Regions from separate parts of the Amycolatopsis sp. NPDC051045 genome, predicted to be linked through region 2. Evidence: riboswitches for the same ligand, from Rfam matches in the RefSeq annotation. Region 2 holds a riboswitch; the other holds the start of a gene.
The links. A riboswitch is a leader RNA that binds a small molecule or an ion and turns the genes downstream of it on or off. The one in region 2 is predicted to bind S-adenosylhomocysteine.
Positions count from the first base shown of each region.

Region 1 (4,414 bases), on a different contig from region 2:
TGAATTGTTACCGGAAACCTTCTTGCCCGGCTTTTTGCGGCGTGTGAGTGTGGTGGCCGCTGGCTGGACTGGACTGGACCTACGAAAGAGGCGACCCGGCAATGACCGATCCGTCAAGGACCGATCCGTCAACGACACCGACAGCCCCGGCGCGGCACATCAGCCGGACCACCTTGTACTTCTTCGGCGCTCTCGGCGGCATCCTCTTCGGTTACGACCTCGGCGTGATCTCCGGGGTGCTCCCGTTCATCGGGAAGCTGTGGACACTGACCAGCTGGGACAAGGGCGTGATCACCGCCAGCCTGTCGGTCGGTGCCATCGTCGGCGCGCTGTTCTCCAGCCGCACCAACGACGCACTCGGCCGCCGCCGCACGATCATGGTCGCCGCGGGCATCGTCATCGTGGGCACACTGGCGGCGAGCTTCTCGCCGACGTTCACGCTGCTGGTGCTCTCGCGCCTGATCATCGGGCTGGGGATCGGGCTGTCCTCCTCGACCGTCCCGACCTACCTGTCCGAGCTGGCCCCGGCGCGGTTGCGGGGCGCGATGGGCGCGCTCAACCAGATCTTCATCGTGCTCGGCATCCTGATCGCGTTCCTGGTGAGCTACTGGCTCGGGCCGATCTCGGCCTGGCGGTGGATGTTCGCCGGCGCGATCGTGCCCGCGGTGATCCTGCTCATCGGGCTGGTGTTCCTGCCCGAGACGCCGCGGTGGCTGGTCAAGAACGGCCAGGAGGAAGAGGCCCGGCGGGTCCTGGCGAGCGCGCACGGCAACACCGTGAACCTCGACGAGGAGATCGCCACCATCCACGAGGTCATCCGGCTCGACACCGAGGAGAAGCCGCGGATCCGCGACCTGTTCTCCGGCTTCGTGCGGCCGATGATCGTCGTGGCGCTGCTGCTCGCGATCGGCCAGCAGTTCAGCGGCGTCAACGCGATCAACGCCTACTTCCCGACGATGCTCATCGGCCTCGGCTTCGCCACGCAGGCCGCGCTGCTGTCCGGCGTGCTGCTGGGCGTCACGAAGTTCCTGTTCACCGCGTGGGTCGTGTTCGTGGTGGACCGCTGGGGCCGCAAGCCGCTGCTGCTCATCGGCAACGTCATCATGGTGATCACGCTGGTGGCGGCCGGGCTCGTGGTGCTGAACGTCCACGACACCGGCACGCGCGGCATCCTGATGCTGGTGATGATGGTGCTCTACCTGGTCGGGTACGAGCTCGGCTGGGGCGCGGTCGTCTGGGTGATGATGTCCGAGGTGTTCCCGCTGAAGTACCGGGCGACGGGCATGGGCGTCAGCAGCGTGGTCCTGTGGTCGGCGACGGGCATCGTGAGTGCGGTGTTCCCGATCATCTCCGACCCGAAGTCCCTCGGCATCGGTGGTTCGATGTTCCTGTTCGCCGGGGTGAACGTGGTGCTGTTCGTGCTCACCAAGTGGCTGGTCCCGGAGACGAAGGGCCGCTCCCTGGAGCAGATCGAGCTCGACCTGCGGGCGCGGCAGGGCGTCGCGGCCAAGGGCTGACCCCGGGGGGCGAGCGCCGGCGGGGCACGGTTTCCGTGCCCCGCCGGTTCAGTGGGCGGGGGTGGCGGCGTCGACGAGGCCGAGCTTGCCCGCGAGCCGCCCGATCCAGGCTGCCACGTCTTCGGGCGAACGGTCCGGGAGGCCGAAGATCGTCTCGGTCACGCCCAGGGAGTCCAGGTGGGCCAGGCGTTCCGGGTCCGGCCGCTCGCCCAGTGCGCAGATCCGCGGCGCCCCCTCGCGGCCCTCGGCGCCCCAGATGTCCTTCAGCAGGGCCACGTGCCCGTCGAGGTCGGTGTCGGCCGGCGTGGTGATCCAGCCGTCCGCGTGGCGGGCGATCCAGCGGAACGTCTTCTCGGTCGGGCCCGCGCCGAGCAGCACCGGGATGTGCGGCTGGATCGGCTTCGGCCACGCCCAGCTCGGTCCGAACGAGACGAACTCGCCGGCGTAGGACGCTTCTTCCTCCGTCCACAGTGCACTCATCGCTTCGAGGTACTCACGCAGCGCCGTGCGGCGCCGATTTCCGGGCACGCCGTGGTCGGTCAGCTCGTCGACGTTCCAGCCGAACCCGGTGCCGAGCGTGACGCGGCCGCCGGAGAGGTGGTCGAGGCTGGCGATCGTCTTGGCGAGGGTGATCGGGTCGCTCTCGACCGGCAGGGCCACCGCTGTGGACAGCCGGATGTGCGAGGTGACCGCGGCGGCCGTCGCCAGCGCGACCCACGGGTCGAGGGTCCGGCTGTAGCGGTCGTCGGGCAGCGACGCGTCCCCGGTGCGCGGGTGCGGTGACTCGCGCTTCACCGGGATGTGGGTGTGCTCCGGGACGTAGAAGGTCGAGAACCCCGCGGCCTCCGCGGCGCGTGCCGCGGCCGCCGGAGTGATCCCCCGGTCGCTGGTGAACAGCACTATTCCGTAGTCCACCCGCGGAGCGTATTAGAACGTGTTTCAGTTTTCAAGGTGGCGCGCGAGTGCGAAAAGTGGCAACGGTATTGCGGAGAGTAACATCGGGCGGCGCTCGAGCGATGGTGGAGGCGACCCCGGTGAGCAGGCGGGAAGCAGCGCGCGGCCGCGGGGCGCGGCATCGTGGACGGACCCGGGAGCGGACACGACACGGAGGCGACGTGGAGCGGAAAATCCATTGTGGACGGATCGTGTCCCAATCCGTGGACGCGCCGGCGGGGCGGGATGGCGTGCGCGGGCCCGGATCCGATACCGTGGACCACAGGCCGAGAGGCGCTGCAACGGACCACCGGGTCCGCCACGCTCGGCCGGGAATGACCAACCAAGGGCGCCTCCCCAACGAGGGAGGCTGCCGGTGAACACCCCGCGACAATCCACGGTGTCCGACTCGACAGCGCGCCTGCGCGAGCTGCTCGACCAGCGCGTGGCGGTGCTGGACGGCGCCTGGGGCACCATGCTGCAGGGTGCCGGGCTGACCCCGGCCGACTACCGCGGTGACCGCTTCGGCGAGCACACCCACGACGTCACCGGCGACCCCGACCTGCTCAACCTCACCCGCCCGGACGTCATCCTCGACGTGCACCGCCAGTACCTGGCCGCGGGCGCGGACATCACCACGACCAACACCTTCACCGCCACCAGCATCGGCCAGGCCGACTACGGCCTGCAGGCGTACGTCCACGAGATGAACGTCCGCGGCGCGCAGCTGGCCCGCCAGGCCGCCGACGAAGCCGGCGGCAAGTTCGTCGCCGGGTCGATCGGCCCGCTCAACGTCACCCTCAGCCTGTCGCCCAAGGTCGACGACCCGGCCTACCGGGCGGTCACGTTCGACCAGGTCAAGGCCTCCTACGCCGAGCAGATCGCCGGGCTCGCCGAAGGCGGCGTGGACCTGCTGCTGATCGAGACGATCTTCGACACGCTGAACTGCAAGGCCGCGATCGCCGCGGCGCGCGAGGTCGCCCCGCACCTGCCGTTGTGGATCTCCGTGACGATCGTCGACCTGAGCGGCCGGACGCTGTCGGGGCAGACCGTCGAGGCGTTCTGGAGCTCCGTCGAGCACGCGAAACCGCTGGTCGTCGGCGTGAACTGCTCGCTGGGCGCCGAAGAGATGCGCCCCCACGTCGAGGAACTCTCGCGGATCGCCGACACCTACGTCGCCTGCCACCCCAACGCCGGGCTCCCGAACGCCTTCGGCGGCTACGACGAAACGCCCGAGGAGACCGCCGGCCTGGTCGGCGGCTTCGCCCGTGACGGCATGGTCAACCTGGTCGGCGGCTGCTGCGGCACCTCCCCGGCCCACATCGAGAAGATCGCCGCCGCGGCGAAGGGCGTCGCTCCGCGCGAGGTGCCCGCGCCGCGCCGCCACACCCGGTTCAGCGGGCTCGAGCCGTTCGGCATCGGCGCCGACACCGGGTTCGTGATGATCGGCGAGCGCACCAACGTCACGGGCTCGAAGCGGTTCCGCCGGCTGATCGAGTCGGGCGACCACCAGGGCGCTGTCGACGTCGCGCTGGAGCAGGTCCGCGGCGGGGCCAACCTGCTCGACGTCAACATGGACGCCGACCTGCTCGACAGCGAGGAGGCGATGACGACCTTCCTCAACCTGATCGCCACCGAGCCCGAGGTCGCCCGGATCCCGGTGATGGTCGACAGCTCCAAGTGGACCGTGCTCGAAGCCGGCCTGCGCTGCCTGCAGGGCAAGGGCGTGGTCAACTCGATCAGCCTGAAGGAGGGCGAGGAGCCCTTCCTCGCGCAGGCCCGCATCATCCGGAACTACGGCGCCGGCGTCGTCGTGATGGCCTTCGACGAGCAGGGCCAGGCCGACACCGCCGAGCGCAAGGTGGACATCTGCGGCCGCGCCTACGACCTGCTGACGCAGAAGGCGGGCTTCGCGGGCGAGGACATCATCTTCGACCCGAACGTCCTCGCCGTCGCCACCGGCA
Region 1 is NZ_JBFBCC010000016.1:120,719-125,132, forward strand. It holds gene AB0M80_RS32040 (sugar porter family MFS transporter) at 102-1,517, shown strand; gene AB0M80_RS32045 (TIGR03619 family F420-dependent LLM class oxidoreductase) at 1,566-2,432, opposite strand; S-adenosyl-L-homocysteine riboswitch at 2,734-2,812, shown strand; gene metH (methionine synthase) at 2,827-4,414, shown strand, end outside.
Region 1: another riboswitch for S-adenosylhomocysteine. It lies ahead of metH (methionine synthase); the one in region 2 lies ahead of ahcY (adenosylhomocysteinase).

Region 2 (4,414 bases):
GTGCCGCCCAAGATGGCCAGTGCCACGCCGGCCACCGCGAGAATGATACCGATGGTGTACAGCACCGGGATGCCCACGATGAACCCGATGACGAGCAAAATCACACCGAGAATGATCACTTGACACACTCCTTCGCATGAGACCCGGCCCGGCTCCGTGCCGTCCGGGCGGATGCGCTCTCGACCGGAGGATGGCCAGTTTGCCGATAAACCAAACTACGGCGAATGGAGCAATCTTGGATCAGTACCGGTAGTGATCGAGCTTGTACGGGCCTTCGACGTCGACCCCGATGTACTCCGCCTGCTCCTTCGTGAGCTTGGTGAGTTTCACACCGAGGGCGTCGAGGTGCAGGTGGGCCACCTTCTCGTCCAGGTGCTTCGGCAGCCGGTGAACCTCGGTGGCGTACTCGCCGGGCTTGGTGAACAGCTCGATCTGCGCGATCGCCTGGTTGGTGAAGGAGTTCGACATCACGAACGACGGGTGCCCGGTCGCGTTGCCCAGGTTCATCAGCCGCCCTTCGGACAGCACGATGATCGCGTGGCCGTCCGGGAACGTCCACTCGTGCACCTGCGGCTTGATCTCGTTCTTCGTGACCCCGGGGAGTTTCGCCAGCCCGGCGATGTCGCTCTCGTTGTCGAAGTGACCGACGTTGGCCACGATCGCGTTGTGCTTCATGCGGCTCATCTGGGCGGCGGAGATGATGCCGAAGTTCCCGGTGGTGGTGATGAAGATGTCGGCGACGGCGACCATGTCGTCGAGTTCGACGACGTCGAGCCCGTCCATCGCCGCCTGCAGCGCGCAGATCGGGTCGATCTCGGTGACCGAAACCCGGGCGCCCTGGCCGCGCAGCGCCTCCACCGCGCCCTTGCCGACGTCGCCGTAGCCGCAGACGACCACGCGCTTGCCGCCGATCATCACGTCGGTGGCCCGGTTCAGGCCGTCCACAAGGGAGTGCCGGATGCCGTACTTGTTGTCGAACTTGGACTTCGTCACCGAGTCGTTGACGTTCATCGCGGGGAAGAGCAGCTCGCCGTCCTTGGCGAGCTTGTAGAGCCGCTTGACGCCGTTGGTCGTCTCCTCGGTGACGCCGCGGATCTCCTTGGCCATCCGGGTGAAGCGGTCGCCGTCGGCCGCCACGCTCGCGCGCAGGGTCTCCAGGACGATCCGGTATTCTTCCGGGTCCTCTTCGGACGGTTGCGGCACCGCGCCCGCCGCCTCGAACCGGACTCCGTTGTGGACGAGCAGCGTGGCGTCGCCCCCGTCGTCGAGGATCATGTTCGGGGCCTGGCCGCCGGGGAAGGCGAAGAGCCGGTCGGTGCACCACCAGTACTCTTCGAGCGTCTCGCCCTTCCACGCGAACACCGAGGTGCCCGCCGGGGCGTCCACCGAGCCCTCCGGGCCGACGACGACCGCGGCGGCGGCTTCGTCCTGGGTGGAGAAGATGTTGCAGGACACCCAGCGCACCTGCGCGCCGAGCGCCACCAGGGTCTCGATGAGCACGGCCGTCTGCACCGTCATGTGCAGCGACCCGGCGATGCGGGCGCCCTTCAGCGGCTGCGCGGCGGCGTACTCGCGGCGGGTCGCCATCAGGCCGGGCATCTCGTGCTCGGCCAGCCGCAGCTGGGTGCGGCCGGCTTCGGCCAGCGCGAGGTCGGCGACGGCGAAGTCGAGGCCATTGCGGGTCTGCAGTTTCTCACTCATGCTTCGGTGCACTCCGGAGTTCGTCGGGATGCGCTCGGGAGGCAGAAGTCCGTGCGGACAGAGAAAGGCACCTCCCTCGCGGGAGGCGCCCTTGGAGTCGTGGTCCGGGCCGAGCGTGGCGGAAAAGATCTCCGTCGCAGCGCCTCTCGGCCCGGGACCAGGATGGCAAAGCCGGCGCGACGCTGTCAAGCGAGCGGGTGGGCCATGAGAACGTCGTCGACGTCCGCGCCGTCGATGCGGAATTCGCCCCGCAGCACGCCTTCCACGACGAACCCGCAGCGCTCGTAGACCCGGCGGGCGCCGGTGTTGTGCCCCAGCACGCGCAGCGTCACCTTGCGGGCGCCGCGCTGCCGCGCCTCGGCCACGGCGGCGTCGACGAGCCGCTGCGCGATGCCGAGCCGCTGCCGGTCCGGGTCCACCGCGAGGCCGCCGATCACCCGCACGTGCCGGTGGGCGGGGATGCCGAACCCCTCGGCGAGCCGCACGTACCCGGCGACCACGCCGTCGTGCTCCGCGACGAGGAAGTCCTCGGGCCGCGTGTCGTCGTCGAAGAACGGCGTGCCGGGCGAAGGCGGGGGAGCGGGGGACACCACGGAGGTCCAGGTGCGCTCGTCGATCTTGGCGAGCGCGGCTTCGTCCTCGGCGCGGGCCGTCCTGATGGTGATCGTCACGCGAGCTCCCGCCAGGCCTGTTCGACGATCCCGGCGAGCTCCCGCGGGTCCCGGTTGCCTTCGGAGCTGATGCTCCGCAGGGTGACGGTCAGGGCCGGGCCGGTGCGCTGGCAGTTCGTGACGAAGGACCGCTCGGGGTCCGGCGCCGACCCGGCGGGCGTGGAACCGTTGTACCGCAGGCACTGCACGGCGCCGACGCGCACGAGTTCGGTGCTCGGCGCGGCCAGCCCGAGTGCCTCGGTGTCCTCGTACGGCGCGACGAGCTCGGGGGAGGACGCGCGCACGGCGACCAGCTGGAACGCGCGTTGCAGCCGGGCGTCCTGGTACTGCTGGGCGATCGCGCCCGCCCCGCCGTAGGCCACCGATACGCGGGCCGCGGTCTCCCGGTCGGTCTTTGCGATGCGGGCGATCATGGGCTGCCCCTTGACCTTGTCGAGCTTCGCGATCGCCTCCTGGGCCCGGCTCAAGCCGCCGAGCTGGGGTGGCGCGGAGAGCGCCCGCCCGCTCGGCGCGTCGACGAGCAGTGTCAGCACCAGCCAGGGCACGCCGACCAGGAGTGCGCCGATCAGGACGCCGAGCAGGCCCGTCACGGCCGGCCGGGAGAGGAGCGAGCGGCGAGGCGCCGGGATCTGTGCCGGTTGCCCGGGCGCGGGTCCGGGCGGGACGTCCGGTGAGAAGCCCGGCGGGGGGTCGGCGGTCACCAGGCCATCGTGGCGCAGTCCGCAACGCCGCGGAAAGGGAATTTTGCGGTCAGCGGGTCAGACCAGGTGCGCGTGCCGCCAGATGCCTTCGGAGCGGCCGCCGATCAGCCCCGCGTCGCGCAGGAACGGCACGATCTTCTCCGCCATCCAGCGGCGGGTTTCGTGGAAGTGCGGGTTCGCCAGCGCGGCGGCGCGGCCCTCGCGGGGGTCGATCCCGACGCTGCGGTAGATCCGCGGGTCGACCATGCTGTCGATGACGCCGAACGCGACCAGTGCGGTCCGCAGCCGGTGGCGCTGCAGCGCCGCCTTCGACAGCTTCGGCGTCTCCCGCAGCACCTCCTCCTTGGCGAACCGGACGTGCCGGGCCTCCTCGACGACGTGGATGCGGTTGACCGAGCGGATCAGCGGCTGGATGCCGTCGTCGTCCATCATCGACCGCTGCAGCCGGTCGGTGCTCTCCTCCGCGACCAGCACGCTGGCGAACATCGACGGCCCGGCGGCGGTCGCGCCGAACACCTTCGCGGCGCGGTGCACCACCTTCGGGACGCCGTAGCGCGGGACGCCGAGCCGCTCGGCGGTGCGGGCGAACATCACCGAGTGCCGCGTCTCGTCGCCGATCTCGGTGAGCGCGTACTGCGCGTGCTCGGTCCGCGCGTCGAGGTCGAAGACGTACCGGGCGAGCAGGTGCATCAGGACGATCTCGAACCACAGGCCGACGCTCATGATGCTGGCGATCTCGTGCTTGGACAGCTCGATGCGCTGCTCCGGCGTGAGCCGGGCCCACAGGTCCGTGCCGTAGAGGGAGACGCGTTCGAGCGGCATGTACGCCTTGCCTTCGGCGAGCGGCGCGTCCCAGTCGATGTCGACGTACGGGTCGTAGGAGTTCTTCGCGGAGCTCTTGAGCAGTCGAGCCGCGGTGACGTCCCGGTCCTGGGCCTCGACGCCCATGGCGGCCTCCGGAAAGTAGGGGGTACACGTTGTACTAGTTACTTCCGGGAGCGTACACGGCCCGGCCGGTCCTGAGTAGGCTTCCGCCGTGACCAAGGTCGACGGACGGGCGACGCGCTGGGCGGGCCAGCAGGAGCGGCGGCGCGCCGAGTTCGTCGACGCCGCACTGGCCGCCATCGCCGAGCACGGCCCGGACGTCTCGACCGAGCAGATCGCCGACCGCGCCGGCGTCGCCCGCACCCGCCTGTACCGGCACTTCGACGGCGCGGCCGACCTCCGCCGGGCGATCGCCCAGCGGGCGGCCGAGCTGGTGACGGCCGACCTGGCGCCGCTCTGGCACCCCGAGGGCTCCCCGAACGAGATGATCTCCACGGTGATCTCGACGCACCTGCG
Region 2 is NZ_JBFBCC010000024.1:58,319-62,732, reverse strand. It holds gene AB0M80_RS36965 (hypothetical protein) at 1-119, opposite strand, end outside; gene ahcY (adenosylhomocysteinase) at 241-1,701, opposite strand; S-adenosyl-L-homocysteine riboswitch at 1,778-1,855, opposite strand; gene AB0M80_RS36955 (GNAT family N-acetyltransferase) at 1,887-2,372, opposite strand; gene AB0M80_RS36950 (hypothetical protein) at 2,369-3,073, opposite strand; gene AB0M80_RS36945 (diiron oxygenase) at 3,131-4,021, opposite strand; gene AB0M80_RS36940 (TetR/AcrR family transcriptional regulator) at 4,110-4,414, shown strand, end outside.